One region of the Paenarthrobacter sp. NPDC089675 genome, then DNA from elsewhere that is predicted to be linked to it. Evidence: predicted binding sites of a transcription regulator. Region 1 holds the regulator's gene; each other region holds the start of a gene.

Evidence for each region. The regulator LexA, encoded in region 1, represses DNA repair genes until DNA is damaged. The targets are predictions, from matches to a motif close to TCGAACANNTGTTCGA.
Region 2: a site for LexA is predicted at 3,126-3,141, ahead of ACIPY2_RS12245 (shikimate dehydrogenase). Genes of this name have one in related genera too.
Region 3: a site for LexA is predicted at 2,561-2,576, ahead of ACIPY2_RS09955 (Y-family DNA polymerase). Genes of this name have one in related genera too.

Annotation. Positions count from the first base shown of each region.
Region 1 covers NZ_JBIVHM010000007.1:43,984-50,548, forward strand. Annotated here, with positions in the region: gene ACIPY2_RS15385 (histidinol-phosphate transaminase) at 1-558, opposite strand, end outside; gene ACIPY2_RS15390 (LysM peptidoglycan-binding domain-containing protein) at 623-982, opposite strand; gene lexA (transcriptional repressor LexA) at 1,327-2,073, shown strand; gene ACIPY2_RS15400 (ATP-dependent DNA helicase) at 2,083-4,140, opposite strand; gene hflX (GTPase HflX) at 4,133-5,695, opposite strand; gene ACIPY2_RS15410 (class I SAM-dependent methyltransferase) at 6,204-6,565, shown strand, end outside.
Region 2 covers NZ_JBIVHM010000005.1:61,179-67,743, reverse strand. Annotated here, with positions in the region: gene ACIPY2_RS12260 (FG-GAP-like repeat-containing protein) at 1-600, shown strand, start outside; gene ACIPY2_RS12255 (MFS transporter) at 735-2,057, opposite strand; gene ACIPY2_RS12250 (IclR family transcriptional regulator) at 2,258-3,028, shown strand; gene ACIPY2_RS12245 (shikimate dehydrogenase) at 3,234-4,151, shown strand; gene ACIPY2_RS12240 (bifunctional sugar phosphate isomerase/epimerase/4-hydroxyphenylpyruvate dioxygenase family protein) at 4,151-6,022, shown strand; gene pcaH (protocatechuate 3,4-dioxygenase subunit beta) at 6,064-6,565, shown strand, end outside.
Region 3 covers NZ_JBIVHM010000003.1:503,110-509,674, reverse strand. Annotated here, with positions in the region: gene cobA (uroporphyrinogen-III C-methyltransferase) at 1-29, shown strand, start outside; gene ACIPY2_RS09960 (uroporphyrinogen-III synthase) at 40-1,191, shown strand; gene ACIPY2_RS09955 (Y-family DNA polymerase) at 1,201-2,499, opposite strand; gene ACIPY2_RS09950 (metalloregulator ArsR/SmtB family transcription factor) at 2,678-3,028, shown strand; gene ACIPY2_RS09945 (aquaporin) at 3,025-3,729, shown strand; gene ACIPY2_RS09940 (arsenate reductase ArsC) at 3,726-4,142, shown strand; gene ACIPY2_RS09935 (FAD-dependent oxidoreductase) at 4,139-5,503, shown strand; gene ACIPY2_RS09930 (GNAT family N-acetyltransferase) at 5,500-6,021, shown strand; gene ACIPY2_RS09925 (response regulator) at 6,099-6,565, opposite strand, start outside.

The sequences.
Region 1 (6,565 bases):
CTCGTAGACAGCTTCTACCACGTCCAGGCCAAGTCCGGTTCCGGTGGGGTTGTTGGGCGAACAAAGGAAGACGATGTTTGCCCCGGTTTCCGCTACCTGAGCGGCAGCCGAGGCGGCATCGAGGCCGTAGTCATCGGCCCGGACCCCACGGATGTACTCCGTATCGGTTCCACTGGCCAGCAGGGGATACATGGAATACGTGGGCGGGAAACCGAGTGCCTTGCGCCCGGGGCCGCCGAATGCCTGCAGGATCTGCTGGAGAACCTCGTTGGATCCGTTTGCAGCCCAGATGTTCTCAGGAGACAGGCCGTGACCCAAGTAGTCGGCGAGGGTCTCGCGCAGTTCGGTGAACTCGCGGTCCGGGTATCGATTAAGTCCGGTGGCAGCCGCTGCCACTGCTTCCGTAATGGCCGCTTGGACATCCGCCGGAACGCCATGGGTGTTTTCGTTGACGTTGAGCAAAATCGGGACATCAAGCTGCGGTGCGCCATAAGGGCTCAGTCCACGCAGGTTGGTCCGAAGGGGAAGCCGGTCAAGTCGCTCAAGCTGGTCAGTCACCACAACAGTTTAAGGGGCTGGCGGGACTGCACTGTAACTGTGACGGCCAGCGCCCGCAATCCAGCTAGTTGGCCGGTACGAAGAGCTGCTGCCCGGGCTGGATACGGCCACCCCGCAGATCGTTCAACTGGATGATCTCCGCAATGACATCCCGGGGGTCCCGCTCGGGCGCGGCTGCGCCGGCGATACCCCACAGGGATTGCCCGGGCTGCACCGTCACGGATACAGCCACTGGAGGCTGCAGCTGGGCCTGGCTGTCGGAGGCTTTGGCCGGCGAGTTCAGGAATCCGGCGAGGCTCAGGAGCGCAGCTACGAGCAACATCACGGGAATGCCAAAGAAAACGATCCTTCCGCGGCGGGTCAACCGGAGGCGCGTCGGCGCGGGCGCGGTACGGAAATCATGGAACGTGGTAACTGCGGACATGAGCTGAGCCCTTCTGAGCGTTTGCCGGTCCCGGGGTTCCCGATGCCGGCTGCCAATCATTGGTGTTCATCGCTGCTGGACTCCTTCGTTCGAACACTTCCTTCGAACATCGAAGCCCTGCAAGCGATTTATAGAACACATGTTCGAACCTTGCTATGACATTTTTAGCACTTATCAACGAACACTGTCGAGACTCGCTAGAACAAATGTTTGATAAAGGCCTATGCCTGCCCTACGTTTGAGGAAGAACAAGCACGGATTCAGTGCATCAGGAGGGTCTGACATTTTTAGGCCCTACCGGGTGGTCTCGGATGACCCGGAGTACCGGAAGGGCGATGGCAAACATGGCAGCGAAAGCCACAGGCGGCGGGGCACCCCTGCGGAGCCAGCAGCCGTCAAAGAACCCCAAGAGCCTGACCGTCCGCCAGAAGAAGATCCTGGAGACCATCCAGCGCTCGGTGAACGAGAACGGCTATCCGCCCAGCATGCGGGAAATCGGCGATACTGTCGGCCTGGCCAGCCTCTCAAGCGTCACGCACCAGCTGTCGCAGCTGGAGAAGCTGGGTTACCTCCGCCGCGACCCCAAACGTCCGCGTGCCATGGAGGTCCTGATGCCGTTGACGCTGGACGGCGGCGCCAGCATTCCCGGTGTCGAAGCCCCGGCTACCCTGCGCAGCACGGGAGGCCTCGCCGTGACCGAACTGGCCAGCGCAAGCGATACCGCCATGGTCCCGCTGGTGGGACGTATTGCCGCGGGTGGGCCGATCCTTGCCGACCAAACGGTGGAAGACGTACTGCCCTTGCCTCGCCAGTTGGTGGGACACGGCGAGTTGTTCATGTTGAAGGTGGCCGGCGATTCCATGATCGACGCCGCCATCTGTGACGGCGACTGGGTGGTGGTTCGCCGGCAGAATGATGCGGTCAACGGGGACATCGTCGCCGCACTCCTTGACGACGAGGCCACGGTGAAGACTTTCCGGCAGCGCGACGGCCACACGTGGCTACTCCCCCAGAACACCCAGTACGAGCCCATCCTTGGCGACCAGGCCACAATCATGGGCAAGGTCGTCTCAGTGTTGCGATCGCTCTAGGCGGGTTGCTCAGTTAGCCTGCTTTGCCAGGCGCTCCAGCGCACCCTGAACAACCTTCCGGTCCGTCGTCGTCCAGAACGGCGGCAGGGCGGCCCGCAGGAAACTCCCGTACCTTTCCGTGGAGAGCCGCGGGTCCAGCACCGCCACCACTCCTTTATCACCCGTGGACCGGATGAGGCGCCCGGCGCCCTGCGCCAGCCTGATCGCGGCGTGGGTGGCGGATACCGCCATGAAGCCGTTACCGCCGGACTGTGCCACGGCACGCGAGCGGGCCGTCATGAGTGGATCGTCCGGACGAGGGAACGGAATACGGTCGATAACCACCAGGCGGCACGAACCCCCCGGAACATCCACGCCTTGCCATAAGGACATGGTTCCGAAGAGGCAGGTATCGGGCTCATCGGCAAATTGCTTCACCAACGCAGCCATCGTGGATTCACCCTGGCAGAGGATGCTGACATCGAGGCGCTGGCGCATGGCGTCCGCGGCTTCTTCGGCAGCCCGGCGCGAGGAAAAGAGGCAGAGGGCTCCGCCACCGGAGGCCCGGATCAAATCCTCAAGTTCATCCAGGGCTTCCAGCGATGTTCCGCGGCCTGGCTTGGGCAGGTGGCTAGCCACGTACAGGACGCCCTGCTTGGGGTAGTCGAAGGGTGAACCCACATCCAAGCCGGTCCAGCTGGGAGCGCCGTTTCCGGTCAGCCCCAGGCCTCCGGCCGCGGGTTCGAAGGCGGACCCGATGGCAAGGGTGGCCGAAGTCAGGACCACCGTGTGCCCCTCGAAGAGGCCTTCACGCAGCCTTCCCGCAACGCTCAAGGGAGCGATGTTGATTAGCGCCGGCGCCGTCTCGTCGGGCTGCGAGTAGCCCTGCTGAGGATCGAACGTGCTGTTGCGGGAGAACCACACCACCTCGCGGTTTTCCTTGGCGGCCAGCAACCGTTCACATAGTTCCAGGATCAGCATCAGCCGCGACCTGGCAAGCTGCCTCCCGCCGTCCACGGCGTTCGAGGAGTCCGTTTTCGAATCGGAAAGGGCTGCGCGGGTTGCATCACGCAGTTGGTCCAGGCAGTCGAGTTGCTCGTCATTGAGGCCGTTCGGGAGCAGTCCATTGGGAACGCCGGCGATGGCCAGGTCCAAACGGTCCGCAGCTGCGTTCAGTGCGTCTACGGTGATGGCGGTGTGCTTGCGTGCGCTGGACGCCGCAGCATGAACCATTGCCACCGAAAGCTGGCCGGAAACTGCGCCGGTGACGCGGTCTTGCAGTTCGTGGGCTTCGTCCACCACCACCACGTCGTACTCCGGCAGCACGGCAAGGCCTTCGAACGCGCTAACGGCGAGCATCGCATGGTTGGTGACCACAACGTCGGCTTCGGCCGCCCTGGCCCGCGCCTGCTCACTGAAGCATTCCTCGGCCAGGGGGCACTTCTGTGCGCCCAGGCATTCCATGGAGGTTACCGACACCTGCCGCCACGCACGGTCCGTCACCCCGGGCATGAGTTCGTCGCGGTCTCCGGTGGCCGTGCTTTCCGCCCACTCCCGCAAGCGGACAACTTCCTTGCCCAATTGCGATGACGGTCCCCCCGCCGATGCCGCGAAGTGCGGAACGCTGGTGTCCTCGCCCAGCGAAAAGAGCTGCCCCTCCGCCGGCTCTTCGCTGGGGAACCCCCCTTCGAGTTTCTGCAGGCATACGTAGTTGGCCCGGCCCTTGACCAGTGCAACGTTAACGGGGCGCTCGAGTGCGGGATTGATGGTCTCCAGCAGCCGAGGCAGGTCCCTGCCCACGATCTGCGTCTGAAGGGCAAGGGTGGCAGTGGAAACGAGCGTTGGCTTGTCGCTGTCCATGGAATGGGCGATCAACGGGATCAGGTAAGCCAAAGACTTTCCTGTTCCCGTTCCCGCCTGCACCAACAAGTGTTCACGGTTCTCAATGGCCCGTGCCACGTGTTTGGCCATTTGATGCTGGCCTTCGCGGCTTTGGCCGCCCATGCCTGCGACGGCCTTGTCCAGCAGTTCGAGGGCGAACTTCTCCCCCGCCGTTTCAGCAGCTTCCGCCGCCACCTTCTCAACCATTGCTGACGAATGACTCCAGCTCGGCGGCAAGCCCTTCGCGGACCATGGCCACCACCCGGGTACCGTCTTCCTCGTGCTCCAGGCTGAGGATTTCGGCGTCGGAGTTGTGCAGTTTGTTGATCAGCTCGCCCCGGCTATAGGGAATCAGAACCTCGAGCCGGACCCCCGGCCTGGGAATTGCCTGACTGATGGTTTCCAGCAGCTCCGCAATCCCCTCCCCGGTACGGGTGGAGACCACAGCGTGCCGGGGTTCCTTTTGCTTCAACCGTTCAACCACGAACGGGTCGGCCACGTCCACCTTGTTCAGGACGATGATCTCGGGAACCTTCCGGGCATCCACTTCGCTGAAGACGGCACGCACTGCGGCGATCTGACCTTCAGGATCAGGGTGCGAGGCATCCACGACGTGCAGGATGAGATCGGAATCCGCGACCTCCTCCAGCGTGGAACGGAATGCTTCCACCAGCTGCGTCGGCAGGGAACGGACAAAGCCCACCGTGTCCGCGAGCGTGTACCCGATCCCGTCCGGAGTCTGGGCCTTCCGGACCGTGGGGTCCAGAGTGGCGAACAGTGCGTTCTCCACAAGGACTCCGGCATCAGTGAGCCGGTTGAGGAGCGACGACTTTCCGGCGTTGGTGTATCCGGCAATCGCAACGGAAGGAACGGCGTTACGACGGCGGTTGGCCCGCTTGGTCTCGCGCGCAGGCTTCATCGCGGCGATCTCCCGACGCAGTTTTGCCATCCGGGTGCGGATACGACGACGGTCCAGTTCGATCTTGGTCTCACCGGGACCACGGGAGCCCATGCCTGCACCGGCGCCACCCACTTGCCCACCGGCCTGGCGTGACATTGATTCACCCCAGCCACGGAGCCTCGGGAGCAGGTACTCCAGCTGGGCAAGCTCCACTTGGGCCTTGCCTTCGCGGCTCTTGGCGTGCTGGGCAAAGATATCCAGGATCAGGGTTGTACGGTCCACCACCTTGACCTTGACGATGTCTTCAAGTCCGCGGCGCTGGGAGGGCGAAAGCTCGGTGTCCACCACGACGGTGTCGGCACCTGTGGAAGCAACGATCGCCTTGAGCTCCTGTGCCTTGCCGGATCCCAGGAAGGTGCCGGGGTCGGGCTTGGTCCGGCGTTGGACGAGGCCATCGAGGACCTCCGAACCGGCGGTTTCTGCCAGGGCTGCCAACTCACGAAGGGAGTTCTCGGCGTCGGCGAGCGTGCCTTCCGTCCACAAACCGGCAAGGACCACGCGTTCGAGGCGCAACTGCCGGTATTCCACCTCAGTGACGTCGTCGAGTTCGGTTGAAAGGCCGGCAGTCCTGCGAAGGGCGCGGCGTTCAGCGAGATCTTCCTGTTCACCGTCGTAGATGCTGTGCTCTTCATCCAGCGTGGAGATCGCCTGCGCCTTGCCAAAGACGCTTTTTTCATTGGAATCCCCGGATGCCTGCGTTGGTACATCCTTGGAAAGAATCCGGTCGATGACGGCCTGGATTTCTTCAGGACTCATGTCCTGGGCGTCGGAATCGGATCCGGAGTGCTTCTGGGTGGTCATGGTCTCCTTAGACTGTTCGGCAATTCCAGAATAATGCTGTTTGGTGTCGCGTGCGCCGGTATTCGCGCTGGGCTGACGTGATTGGGCCAAATGGGCCTCCTGTTGGGCTGGCCGGCCGCTGTCAATGACCGGCTGCGGGGTTCTGGCGGTTTTCGATCCGCGGGGAGGTCCAGCCCTACCGAAGACTGCGTGGAGCCGGGACGGCGTCCGGAAGGCAGCTGGCCTCCATGACTCGGACGTGTCCGGGATTGCTGATCTTCTGAGTACCTGCACCGGGAATTGGCTGCAGGCCGGGCCGGAGGAACCTGCCGGGCGGAATGGCCGTCGCTGGACGATGGTTGCTGGTGCAACCTGGCGTCACGGGAGGGCCTGCATCGCGGGCGGTGCCGGGAATCGGCTCATTACTCAAAGATCAAGAACATGCGTTCAACAATATCATCCAGTGTCAAACGGGCTTCTGCGTGGAGCAGTTTCCCAAGCTGCGGATCGCCAACTAATCTGGCCAATTATGGAGTCTGCACACTATTTCAGCGCCCAACCGGCCGGACCGTCCACCCGTAAGCCCCTCACCGTAGACCTCGTTGGCGCTACCCGGCACCTGCAGACCTCTTCAGGCATCTTTAGTCCCGACGGCATAGACAAAGGGACGGCCGTCCTCCTGTCCGAGGTACCCCCGCCTTCTCCCCGGGGAAATCTCCTGGACATAGGCTGCGGTTGGGGACCTGTTGCCCTGACCATGGGACTTATGGCGCCATCCGCGCAGGTCCATGCCGTGGATGTCAACGAACGCTGCATTGCATTGACCAACGAGAACGCCGCTTCGCTGGGGTTGACCAACGTCAAGGCAAGCCGCCCGGAAGAGGTCCCTGC
Region 2 (6,565 bases), on a different contig from region 1:
AACATGTTCAACTCCGTGCTGAGTGCGGGCGATTTCGACGGCGACTCACATCCGGACCTGGTGGGACGGGCCCCCGATGGGACGCTGTGGCTCTACCCGACGGACGGGAAGGGGCAGTTCCTGGCACGTCAGCAGATCGGAACCGGCTGGCAAGGCTTCACGCAGCTGCTGGCTCCCGGCGATTTCACCGGTGATGGCAAACCGGACATCGTGGCGGCTTCTCCGGACGGGACGCTCTGGGTCTACCCCGGCAACGGAACGGGCGGCTTCCTGGCCCGCAAGCAGATCGGCTCCGGATGGGACATGTTCAACCTGGTGCTGCAAGCAGGCGACTTCAATGGCGACGGCAGGGAAGACCTGCTGGGGCGTACTGCTGATGGTGGCCTGTGGCTGTACCCGGGCGATGGCAACAGCGGTTTCCTTGCCCCGTCCTACCTGGGATCGGGCTGGAATATGTTCTCCGGCATGGCTGCGTTGGGCAATGGGTTTACCGGCACGGGGAATCCTGCCGTCATCGGGGTGGCCGGCGACGGATCGCTGCTGCTGTACTCCGGGTCGGGGCGCGGCAAGTTCCAGCCGGTGACGCTGAACCCGCGGTAACCTGGCGGCGGACGCAGAATGCCCGGCATGTCGGGGAACATGCCGGGCATTCTGTTTGTCGTCATCAGTGCGCCCCAGGAAGGGTGTGCGCTCCCAGGAACCGGGAAGGAGCGCTCGGTTGGTGGGGCGTAGGCCTACTTGTAGAGGCCCAGCTGCGCAGTCGGGACCTTGGCCGATTCGCGGGCGGTCAGGGCGGAGATTGCTGCGATCACGCAGATCACTCCGCTGAAGATGGAGATCTGGACCCAACCGCCTGCTTTGGTGCCGCCCATGGCTGTCACGATGGCCGGTGCGAAGCCTGCCATCAGGAAGCCGAGTTGGGTACCGATGGCCAGGCCGGAGAAGCGGACCTTGGTGCTGAACATTTCACCGTAGAAGGAAGGCCATACGGCGTTGGCTGCGGCATAGCCGAAGGAGAAGAACACCACCGAGACCAGGAACATCAGCGGCACGTTTCCGCCTTCAAGGGTCAGCAGGAACACCGGCGTCATGATGGCGCTGGCCACGGCTCCGTAGATGAAGACAGGCTTCCGGCCGATCTTGTCTGCGAGCATGCCGAACAGGGGCTGCGTACCCAGGGCTACTACGTTGGCCGCAACGACCAACCACAGGGTGATGGTGCTGTTGACGTGGGCTACGTCCTGGGCATATTTGATGGCCAGGGTGCCGAAGACGGTGCTGACGGCCGCGATAAAGGCACAGCAAACGACGCGCAGAACGTCGCGCCAGTGCAGCCTCAGGAGGTCGGCGATGGGGAGCTTGGCAATCTGGTTGTTCTTCTTGGCTTCCTCGAATGCCGGCGGCTCGTGCAGGGTACGGCGGATGAAGTAGGCCACCATCACCACCACTGCGCTGAGCCAGAACGGGATACGCCAGCCGATGCCGTATTTGATCTCGTCGGGAAGTGCCACCACCGGAATGAAGACGAGTGCAGCCAGGATCTGGCCGCCCTGGGTACCCGTCAGGGTCCAGGAGGTAAAGAAGGAGCGGCGGTTGTCCGGAGCGTGCTCCAGGGTCATGGACGAAGCGCCGGCCTGCTCGCCTGCAGCGGAGAGACCCTGCGCCAGGCGGGCGAGGACCAGGAGGACCGGAGCCCACCAGCCGATGGTCTTGAAGTCAGGCAGGCAGCCGATCACGAAAGTAGCGGCACCCATGAGCACCAAGGTGAACATGAGGACTTTTTGGCGCCCGATCCGGTCACCGAAGTGGCCAAGGATGATCGCGCCCACGGGCCGGGCGACGTAGGCGAAACCGAAGGTCGCGAAGGACATGATGGCCGCATTGGCATCGGCGTCCGGGAAGAAGACGTGGGGGAAGATCAGCGCGGCTGCGGATCCGAAGATGAAGAAGTCGTAGTACTCGACGGCGCTGCCGAGGAAGCTGGCGAGTGCGGCTTTCTTGGGAGTACCGGTTGCGGATTCAGTGCCGGGCGTCGCTGACGGCATTGTTTGGCTCATGGGAGGTTCCTTCTGTGACAACGATGTCGCGGGTAAAGCTGGAGGGAAGGGCGAGCGAGGTGCGGCTGGCCCTTCCCGAAAGTAACCACATGGTGAGAGCTACTTGTGCAATACAGCAATAGTGGCTGTGAGTGCGGTCACTTGTCAAGAGATGTAATCACTATCTAGAAATAGCTCTCACTATGTGAGAGCATCAAGATATGAGTGTGAAAGAGGACACAAAGACCGACATGGTCGGCAAGGCCCTGAGTTTGTTGGTGCTGCTCGGCAACGAGCCAAAGGGGGCAAGCGCAGCCGACCTCGCCCGCAGCGCGAACTTGCCCTTCAGCACCACCTACCGCCTGTTGGGCTCACTGACCCGCGACGGATTCGTGGACTACGAACCGGATGGCCGCCGCTATCACCTTGGCTTGCGGGTCTTCCAGCTAGGGCAGCGCGTCTCCAATCATCACGGCTTTGCCGCCACGGCGCTTCCGGTGCTGCAGCGGGTGACCGAGCGCACGCATGAGGCCACGATCCTTTCAGTCCGCGACGGCGACCATCACCTGACGGTCAACAAGGTGGATGGGCCCAAGACTTTCCGCGTGACCAGCGATCCAGGTCATCTCGGCGCGCTGCATACGACGTCGGTGGGCAAGGCGATCGTGGCCTTCGAGACCGAGTTGGAGCGCAAGCGGCTCGTTGAAGAGTTGCCCCTTGAGGCGCTGACCGAGCACTCGATCACGGACCGCGACAAGTTCCGCGAGGAGATTGAGCAGGTCCGCCGGCAGGGGTACGCGGTCATGGATGAGGAAAACGAGATCGGCATGCGCGCCGTGGCCGTACCGGTCCTCAACTCGCAGGGCCACGCGTTCGCTTCGGTGGCCGTGGCGGTGCCGGTGTTCCGCCTGACCATGGAGGAGCTCGTCGCCCACGTCCCAACGCTCCAGGAAGCCGCTGCTGAACTCGCGGCCCGCCTGCCCCAGCGCTGACCTCGCCTTGCGAGGCCCGCTCTGCGCGCCAAGTGCGCCGAATGGCACGCAGAGCAGGCCCCGCAACGAAGGTGCGCACGCTGAGGATGTTCGCGATAAGAACAAGCGTGCGGAATATGAACAACTGTAGTAATCTGAGTCATACGCCCGGTCGGGACCGCGTTGATACGCACCGGCGGGACGTGAAAGTAAAAGGAGCTTGAGGATGAGCAACCGAGCCGAATCCGTTCTGGTGGGCCTGATTGGTGAAGGCGTCATGCCCTCGCTCACTCCGCCCATGCACGAACGCGAGGCCGATGTGCAGGGCCTTCGCTTGCTGTACCGCCCCATCGACCTGCTGGAACTCGCATTGCCGGCCACCGCCGTCGGCGATCTCCTCACAGCAGCCCAGCGGATGGGCTTCAACGGCCTGAACATCACGCACCCCTGCAAGCAGTTGGTACTGGGGCACCTTGACGAGATTTCCGACGACGCCGCTCGCCTGGGCGCCGTCAATACGGTCCTGATCCAGGACGGCCGCTTCATCGGCCACAACACGGACTTTTCCGGCTTCGGTTCGGCGCTCGCCGACGGACTTCCTGGAGCCAAGCTGGACCGGGTGGTCCAGTTGGGCGCTGGAGGCGCGGGTTCCGCCGTCGCCTACGCGTTGCTCAAAGCCGGGGTAAAGACCCTGGACCTCGTGGACATGGATTCCGCCCGCGCGGCTGAGCGTGCCGCCGAACTTGGCAGCCTCTTCACTGAAGCCACCGTCACGCCGCGTGGCCTGGACGAGTTGCCCGGGCTGATGCCCCTCGCGGACGGGCTGGTGCACTGCACGCCGGTCGGTATGGCTGCCCACCCCGGTCTGCCGCTGGATATCGCGCTCCTGGAACCCCGCCACTGGGTAGCGGACATCGTCTACCGCCCCATCGAGACGCAACTGGTCCGCGAAGCGCGCGCCAAGGGTTGCGCAGTGCTCGACGGCGGCCGCATGGCGGTTGGGCAGGCGGCCGACGCCTTCAAGCTCTTCACCGGAAGGGACGCCGACCGGGACCGGATGCGCACGCACTTCCTGGAGCTGATCGCCCTGGAAGACGCTGCAGCCTCGCTCACCGCCGGCACGTTCGCAAAGGCGGCCCACTGATGCGCACCGGAATCGCCACCGTCTGCCTGTCCGGCACCCTGAAGGAGAAGATGCAGGCCTGCGCCATCGCGGGCTTCGACGGCATCGAGATCTTCGAACAGGATCTCGTCACGTCATCGCTGAGTCCTGAAGATGTCCGCAAAATGGCCGCGGACCTGGGGCTGGGCCTGGACCTCTACCAGCCGTTCCGCGACTTCGACGGCGTCACTCCGGACTTGCTGAAAGCCAACCTCAAGCGCGCGGAGGCCAAGTTCAAGCTGATGGCCCGCCTTGGCATGGACACCATCCTGGTCTGCTCCAACGTGGCCACAGCGACCATTGATGATGACCAACTGAGGGCGGAACAGCTCGCTGAGCTCGCCGGACTGGCGGGCGACCACGGGATCAAAGTTGCCTACGAGGCATTGGCCTGGGGCAAGTACGTCAACGACTACGAGCACGCCTACCGCCTGGTGGAGATGGTGGACCACCCCAATCTGGGCACGTGCCTGGACTCCTTCCACATCCTTTCCCGCGACTGGGACACCGCGCCGATCGAGGACATCAACGCGGAGAAGATCTTCTTCGTCCAGGTAGCGGATGCCCCCAAGCTGAGCATGGACGTGCTGTCCTGGAGCCGCCACTACCGGGTTTTCCCCGGGGAAGGTCAGTTTGAACTCGCCAAGTTCATGGGCCACGTGGTCCGCGCAGGCTACACCGGGCCGGTCTCCTTGGAGGTCTTCAATGATGTGTTTCGCCAATCGGACGTGGAGCGGACGGCCGTGGATGCGATGCGCTCACTCATTTGGCTGGAAGAACAGAGCGCCAAGTGGCTGGCGGACACCTCAGCGGACACCGCCGCCGGCAACGCAGGCGCGGCCCGCCGTCGTTATCCCATGGAACTGGCCACGCTGCCGAAGGTGAACGAGCCCGCCGGGTTCAACTTCGCCGAGGTCAAGGCCGACGACACCGCCCAGCTGGAAAAACTCCTGGGCCAGCTCGGCTTCGAGTTCGAGGGCCGGCACCGCACCAAGGACGTCCAGTTGTGGACCATGGGCCAGGCCCGCGTGATCATCAATGAACAAGCGGCCTCGCACACCGAACCGGCTATCGCCGCTTTGGGGTTCGACGTCGACTCCCCGGTAATTGCCTCCGCCCGGGCCCAGCAGCTCAAGGCCCCTGTGGTCGCCCGCAAGGTGCAGGCGGACGAGGAAGTGTTCCAAGGCATCTCCGCTCCGGATTCCACCGAGATCTTCCTGTGCCAGGGAAACCCGGACGGCACGGCTGCCTGGACCCACGAATTCGGCGAAGGTCTGGAGCACGTTTCGAGCGGCACATCAGCCGTGATCGACCACGTGAATTTGGCCCAGCCGTGGCAGCACTTCGACGAGGCCGTGCTCTTCTATACGAGCGCCCTCGCCCTGGAGCCGCAGCCGTTCGCCGAGGTGCCCAGCCCCAGCGGCCTGGTGCGCTCGCAGGTCATGGAGACCAGCAACGGCGCTGTCCGGCTGGTGCTGAACCTGGCTCCGGCGCAGCAGGCCGAAAAGGCACGCAAGACTTACCAGGAACACATTGCGTTCGCCGTGGATGACCTCGTGGCGACCGCCCGCGCCGCCAAAGATCGTGGCCTCGAGTTCCTGCAGATTCCGGCCAACTATTACGAGGACCTGGATGCGCGGTTCGATCTTGAACCCGGTTTCCTGGCCACCCTCCAGGAGCTCAATCTCCTGTATGACCGGGACGCCAACGGCGAATTCCTTCACTTCTACACCGCCACAGTGGGCAGTGTGTTCTTCGAAATGGTGGAGCGCCGGGGCAACTACGACGGCTACGGAGCCCCGAATGCACCTGTCCGCCACGCCGTCCAATACGACTCGCTCCACCGGGCATAGCCGCCCGAACCCGACAAAGAATCCATAGAAAGGAGCCGGTTGTGCCGCAAGACAACACCGCACAAACCAACTCTGTTCAGGCTCTCGAATCCGAGGAACTCGTGCCGCCAGCTGAGCCACACGCCGCGCACGATTCCAAGAAGGTGGAAACGCAGGCGGACCTCAGCGCAGAGATCAAGTCGATCGGCGACCGTTATGCCGAGGCGCTGAAGAACGGCAAGGCACCGGAAACCATGCCTCGCCTGGACTACGCGCCGTACCGCAGCTCCATCCTGCGCCACCCCACCAAGAGCCTGCACCACGCGGACCCGGAGACCATCGAGCTCTACTCACCCGCGTTCGGGCACCAGGACGTGCACGCACTGGAATCTGACCTGACCATCCAGCACAACGGCGAGCCCCAGGGTGAGCGCATCATCGTCTCCGGGCGCGTGCTCGACGGCGACGGTCGTCCGGTTGCCGGGCAGCTCGTGGAAATCTGGCAGGCCAACGCTTCCGGACGCTACATCCACAAGCGTGACCAGCACCCCGCACCGCTCGACC
Region 3 (6,565 bases), on a different contig from region 1:
GCCTCGCGGCTTCGCTCCTTGAAGCCTGAGGGTAAATCCATGACTGTTGCACACGACCTTGACGCCGCTACCCCCCTGCCCGACGCCGCTGACGCCGCAGAATTGCCACTGGACGGCTTTCGCATCGGTGTTACCTCACACCGCCGCTCCCGCGACCTCATCGAGGCGTTGGAACGCCGCGGCGCGAGCGTGCTCCACGCCCCCGCCCTGAAGATCGCTCCCGTCCAGGAAGACCTGATCCTCATCGAGGACACCAAGAGCATCATCGAGGCCAAGCCGGATATCTGCATCGCCACCACGGCCTACGGCATGCGCCGCTGGTGCGAAGCCGCGGACTCCTTCGGGATCGGCGAGCAGCTCCTGGACGCCCTGTCTGCGTGCCGCATGTTCGTTCGGGGACCCAAGGCCCGCGGTGCCGTGCGCGCGGCGGGGCTTGCCGACGTCGGAATCAGCAGTGACGAAACCACCGCCACGCTGGTGGACATGCTCCTGGCAGAGGGTGTTCGCGGGAAGACCGTGGCGGTGCAGCTTCACGGCTACACGGATGTGCGCCAGCTTGAGCGGCTCCGGATGTCCGGGGCAACGGTACTGACCGTCACTCCTTACCGGTGGGTGAAACCCGACGGCGAGGACAAGCTGCCGCGCCTGATCGAAGCCGTGGTCAGCGGGAACCTGGACGTCCTGACGTTCACCAGTGCCCCGGCCGTGGATGCCATGTGGAGCACTGCGCACGAGATGGGCCTGTACCGCCAGCTCATCGAGGCCCTCAAGGGCCCCGTCACGGTCGCCGCCGTTGGGCCTGTCACCGCCCAGCCATTGGTCGACGCCGGGCTGACGCCACTCATCCCGGACAGGTACCGCATGGGTGCCCTGATCCGTCTGGTCACCGAGCATCTGTCGCTAAACCATGTGCGCCGCCTGGAGACCAAGAGCGCCACCATCGAGCTGCGCGGGCGTTGCCTGCGGATCAACGGCGAAGTGGTGGAACTGGCACCGGCTCCGTTGCTGTTGCTCCGCGCGCTGCTTGGAGCAGGGGGCGCAGTGCTGTCCCGCGAAGCGCTGTCCGACCTGCTGGACCTCCGGGGTTCCGTCCACGCCCTGGACATGACGGTCAGCCGGCTGCGGTCCTCGCTGCCCGACGGCAAGCTCGTGGAGACCGTGGTTAAGCGCGGGTACCGGCTGCGGGCGTAGTTGACTCCGCTAGGCCGCCTTCACCAAGGGCAACTCATCCCAGTGGGTGGTGTAGCGAGGACTCAGCATGCCGCGTTTCATGGACCAGTCCGGACCGCCCCGGATGCCGGCGTGGCCCAGGCCGATGGACCCCCGGCCGTAGCGTTTGCTGACCTGTTCAAGCAGTGAGCCGATGCCGCGTTCCTCGTGCCGGTTCTCGAAGATTTCCAACGGCTTCTGGTTGCCGGTGGGCCGCAGGTCCGTGACCATGATCCCCGCCTTGGCGTACTTGATCCCTTCCTGGAACTTGGCCAGCAAAGCGTGCGCGGCTTTCGTCAGCAGCACCGGGTCCGACGTCGGCATCGGCAGCCTGACGTTGACGGTGGGAAATGACTTGTCGTTGGGGTTGTAGACAGACGTGGCTGCGAACGCCGTCAGCAGTTTGGCCTGGAGATCGTGCTTGGCCAGCCGGGCACTGGCCATCTGACCGTAGACGCTGAGCACCTGCCGCAACTGCGCCGCCGTCGTAATCGGCGTCGAGAACGAGCGCGAAAAGATCAACTGGTCCCGGCCGATCCGTTCCTCCTCCATGGGAATACAGGGCGTACCCTGCAGTTCCAGCACGGTGCGCATCATCACTATGGAGAACTTGTCGCGGAGCTTCACCGGATCAGCCCTGACCAGATCGAGGATCGAAAAGATACCCATGGCGTTCAGGCGCCTGGTGAGCCGGGTGGCCACTCCCCAGATCTCAATGACCGACAGCCGTGCCATGAGCGCCTCACGTTGATCCGCCGGCACGGAATCCCAGCGGCAGACGCCATTGAACGCGGGATTGTGCTTGGCCCACTTATTGGCGAGCTTGGCGAGGGTCTTGGTGGGCGCAATCCCCACACAGACCGGCACGCCTACGTTTTTTCGGCACGCGTCCTTGATGGTCCTGCCGAGTCGCTCAAGCTCCTCCGGGCCACCCTTGACCCCCAGGAACGCTTCATCGATCGAGTAGACCTCCAGCCACGCGGAGTAGCGCCGGAGCAACTCCATGACCCGCGAACTGATATCGCCATAGAGTTCGTAGTTGCTGGACAGCGCGATGAGTCCCCACTCCTTGGCCCGCGGAGCAAGTTTGAACCACGGATCTCCCACGCCGATTCCAAGCTTCTTGGCCTCCGGCGACCTGGTCACGGCGCAGCCATCGTTGTTGGAGAGCACGATCAGGGGCTTGCCTTCGAGGGCCGGGTTGAAGGCACGCTCCGCCGATGCGTAGAAGCAGTTGATGTCCACGTGGGCGATCTCCTGCATGCGGCGCATCAAGGCTGGTTTGGACATCCCACCCTCCTCGGCTGATAGCAGCTGAACACCGTGATGGATGTTTTCGACACGGCATTATTCGAACATATATTCGAATACTTTCACTGTACTGCGGGGGCCTGACAAAGAAGCCTGCATCGGCCAAATCCCACCGCTTGCCTAGGACATCGATGAGTGTGAATATTTACATGTGTCTATATCCTTGGAGCTAACCCCGGTCCAGGCCGTTGCCTGCTGCTCGCCGTTGGCGCGCGAGCCGTTGTCGGAGAAAGAAGCCGACGGTGTTGCACCGTTATTGAAGGCGTTGGCAGACCCGGTAAGGCTGCGATTGATGTCCCTCGTTGCCTCCCACGAGGGCGGCGAGGCTTGCGTTTGCGACCTCAACGATGCCTTCGAGTTGTCGCAGCCGACCATCAGTCACCATCTGAAGGTGCTGCACGAAGCCGGTTTGCTGGACCGGGAAAAGCGCGGGGTCTGGGTCTACTACAAGGCCCGCACCGAAGCCCTGCAGAACCTGGCAGCACTGATCGGCGGGCAGCCCGCGTGAAGAATGACCTGGCCAAGCGCGCCGCTGCTGAGTCCATCGGCACCTGCCTGCTGGTGATGGCCGTGGTTGGGTCGGGCGTCATGGCTTCCCGGCTGTCACCGAACGACGTCGGACTGCAGCTTTTGCAGAACAGCCTCGCCACCGGCGCCGCCCTCGTCGCACTGATCCTGGCGCTCCAGCCGGTTTCGGCATCGTTCAATCCCGTGGTGACGTTCGCCGAACGTGCCCTGGGGATGATCGACACCCGGACTGCGGCCGTGCTGGCCTCGGCACAGGTCCTTGGTGGTTTGGCTGGGACGGTCGCGGCGAACCTGATGTTCGGCCTCGACGCGGCCTCCGTCTCGACGCACGAACGTTCCGGACCGGGGCTCTGGCTGGGCGAGGTCATCGCCACCGCCGGGTTGCTGGTCATTGTCTTCGGAACCGTTCGTTCAGGCAGGGCAGACCGGGTGGCCTTCGCCGTCGGCGGATACATCACAGCCGCATACTGGTTCACCTCATCCACCAACTTCGCCAACCCTGCCGTCACGATCGCCCGGACCATCACTGATACTTTCGCCGGAATCGCACCCGCCTCTGCCCCGGGATTCATCCTGTCCCAGCTCGCTGGCGGCATTCTTGGGTTTGCCCTGATCCGATTCCTCTACCCCGTTCCCAGTGCGTCCGCGGATGCCGCGGCTGACCGAAAGGTGCTCACATGAGCAACAAGCCCTCCGTCCTGTTCGTCTGCGTCCACAATGCCGGCCGCTCCCAGATGGCCGCCGCCTACCTCACCGCCCTGACCCAAGGTGCCATCGAGGTCCGCTCCGCCGGATCCCAACCCGCAGAGAAGGTCAACCCCGCCGCGGTCGAGGCCATGGCCGAGGTGGGCATTGACATGTCCGCCGAGATCCCGAAGGTCCTCACTACCGAGACCGTGAAGGAATCCGACGTCGTCATCACCATGGGCTGCGGCGATGAGTGTCCCTACTTCCCCGGCAAACGCTACGAGGACTGGGTCTTGGAAGACCCCGCCGGGAAGGGCGTTGAATCCGTCCGGCCTATCAGGGATGAGATCAAGGGCCGGGTTGAGGCACTCATTGCCTCCCTCACGCCGGCAGGAACCCAACAATGACCGATCACGATTCCCTGCCCATCGCAGTGATCGGCGCCGGACCGGTTGGATTGGCTGCGGCCGCACACTTGCTCGAACGCGGACTCGAACCCCTCGTGATCGAGGCTGGCCACACCGTCGGTTCCGCCATGAAAAGCTGGGGCCACGTCCGGTTGTTCTCCACCTGGAAATACAACCTCGACACTGCAGCCGTGCGCCTGCTTGAACCCACCGGATGGGAAGCACCCCGCCCGACCGCGCTGCCCTACGGCCACGAGATCGTCACCCGATATCTGGAACCGTTGGCCGCAACCCAGGAACTCAGGAAGAAGATTCGAACCGGATCCCAAGTCGTTGCCGTCACCCGGCAAGGGATGGACAAAGGCCGCAGCCAAGGCCGCGACGAGGCTCCGTTCCTCCTCCGCATCCAACATGACAACGGAGAAATGAACGAGCTTCTGGCGCGGGCCGTCATCGACGCCTCCGGAACCTGGAACACCCCCGCACCCCTGGGCTCCGATGGGCTCCCAGTCCCCGGAGAAGCCGAAGCCCGCGCTGCCGGGACTGTCACCGGGGCCTTGCCCGACGTCACCCAGGGTGGTTTCGCCGGCCACAAGACCCTCGTCATCGGTTCCGGGCACTCAGCCGCGAACATGGTCCTGGACCTCGCCCGCCTCGCACGAACCAGCCCTGGCACCGACGTCGTCTGGGCCATCCGCGCAGGCACCCCCACAAAGGCTTACGGCGGCGGCAACGCCGACGAACTCCCCGCACGGGGCCAGCTCGGCACCCGCTTGCGCACCGCCGTCGACTCCGGGGCCGTCCAGCTCCTGACAAGTTTCCACACCCACCACCTCGAGACCCGCGACACCGGTGTGACCGTCCACGCAACCGACGGCCGGACGGTCGAGGTCGACCGGATCATCCCGGCCACCGGCTTCCGCCCGGACCTGCGAGTCCTTTCCGAACTGCGGCTGGACCTGGACCCGGCAGTTGACGCCCCCAAAGCACTGGGACCGTTGATCGATCCGGACTTCCACAGCTGCGGAACCGTCCCGCCCCACGGCGCGCGGATCCTCGCCCACCCCGAGAAAGACTTCTACCTTGCAGGCATGAAGTCCTACGGCCGGGCACCGACCTTTCTCATGGCCACCGGCTACGAACAAGTCCGCTCCATCGCAGCCGCGCTCGACGGAGACACCGCTGCCGCGGACGCGCTGGAACTGGAACTGCCCGAAACCGGGGTCTGCTCAACCAGTCTCCCTGCAGATGGGGAAAATACGGCCGATTCGTGCTGCGGACCTGCCGCCCCGGTTCCCGTGACGATCGGCTTTGCCACTGGCCTCCGGCATGGCCGCACCGAGGAGCCAGTCACGCCATGACCTCTGACTCTGGACTGCTCATCCGGCCCATGACCGCCAGTGACTGGCCAGAGGTCGAGGCGATCTGGGCCGCTGGCATAGCCACCGGCCATGCAACGTTCGAGCCGGCCCCGCCAAGCTGGGACGAGTTCAACGCCGGCCGTCGGGCGGACCTGCGCCTCGTCGCCAAACAACACGGCCGGCTCGTGGGATGGGCGGCCGCCTCGCCGGTATCGACCCGGCCGGTCTACCGCGGGGTCGTTGAGCACTCCATCTATCTCTCCCCGGAAGCCCGCGGCCAGGGCTACGCGGGCCAGCTCCTGGACACCTTCATCCGCCACGCCGAGGAAGCTGGCGTGTGGACCATCCAGTCCACCATCTTTCCTGAAAACACCGCCTCGATTGCCCTGCACCAGCGGCACGGTTTCACCATCGTAGGCACCCGTCGACGCATAGGACTCATGGGCTATGGGCCAGCTGCCGGGCAGTGGCGGGACACTGTCCTGCTTGAATACCGCAGCCCACCCGGTTTGGAGTGAGCCGGGCTCGGATCAAATCTCCGGCCACCGGGCGCTGTCCGGCTGTCGAACGCATTCCCGGCACGTTGGATTCGCGCCTACGGCACGAACCGGTATCCCATCCCCGGCTCCGTGATGAGGTGGCGGGGGTTTCCGGGTTCGGCTTCGAGTTTGCGGCGCAGTTGTGCCATATACACCCTCAAGTAGTTCCCTTCTTTGGCGTAGGAAGGGCCCCACACCTCGTTGAGCAGTTGCTGCTGGGTGATGAGTTTGTCCGGGTTCCGGACCAGGATGTCCAGGATGTTCCATTCCGTTGGCGTCATCCTGATGTCCTGGCCGGCTTTGCTGACCCGCTTTTTCGCCAGGTCCACCGTGAACGACTCCGTCTCGACCACAGGAAGTTCCTCCCCTGGCTCGCCCCTGCGGCGCAGGATGGCGCGCAACCGGGCCAGCAACTCATCGAGTCCGAATGGCTTGGTGATGTAGTCGTCGGCTCCGGCATCCAGGGCCACTACCTTGTCGTTGGAGCCATGGCGGGCTGAAAGGACGAGGATGGGGACGCTGC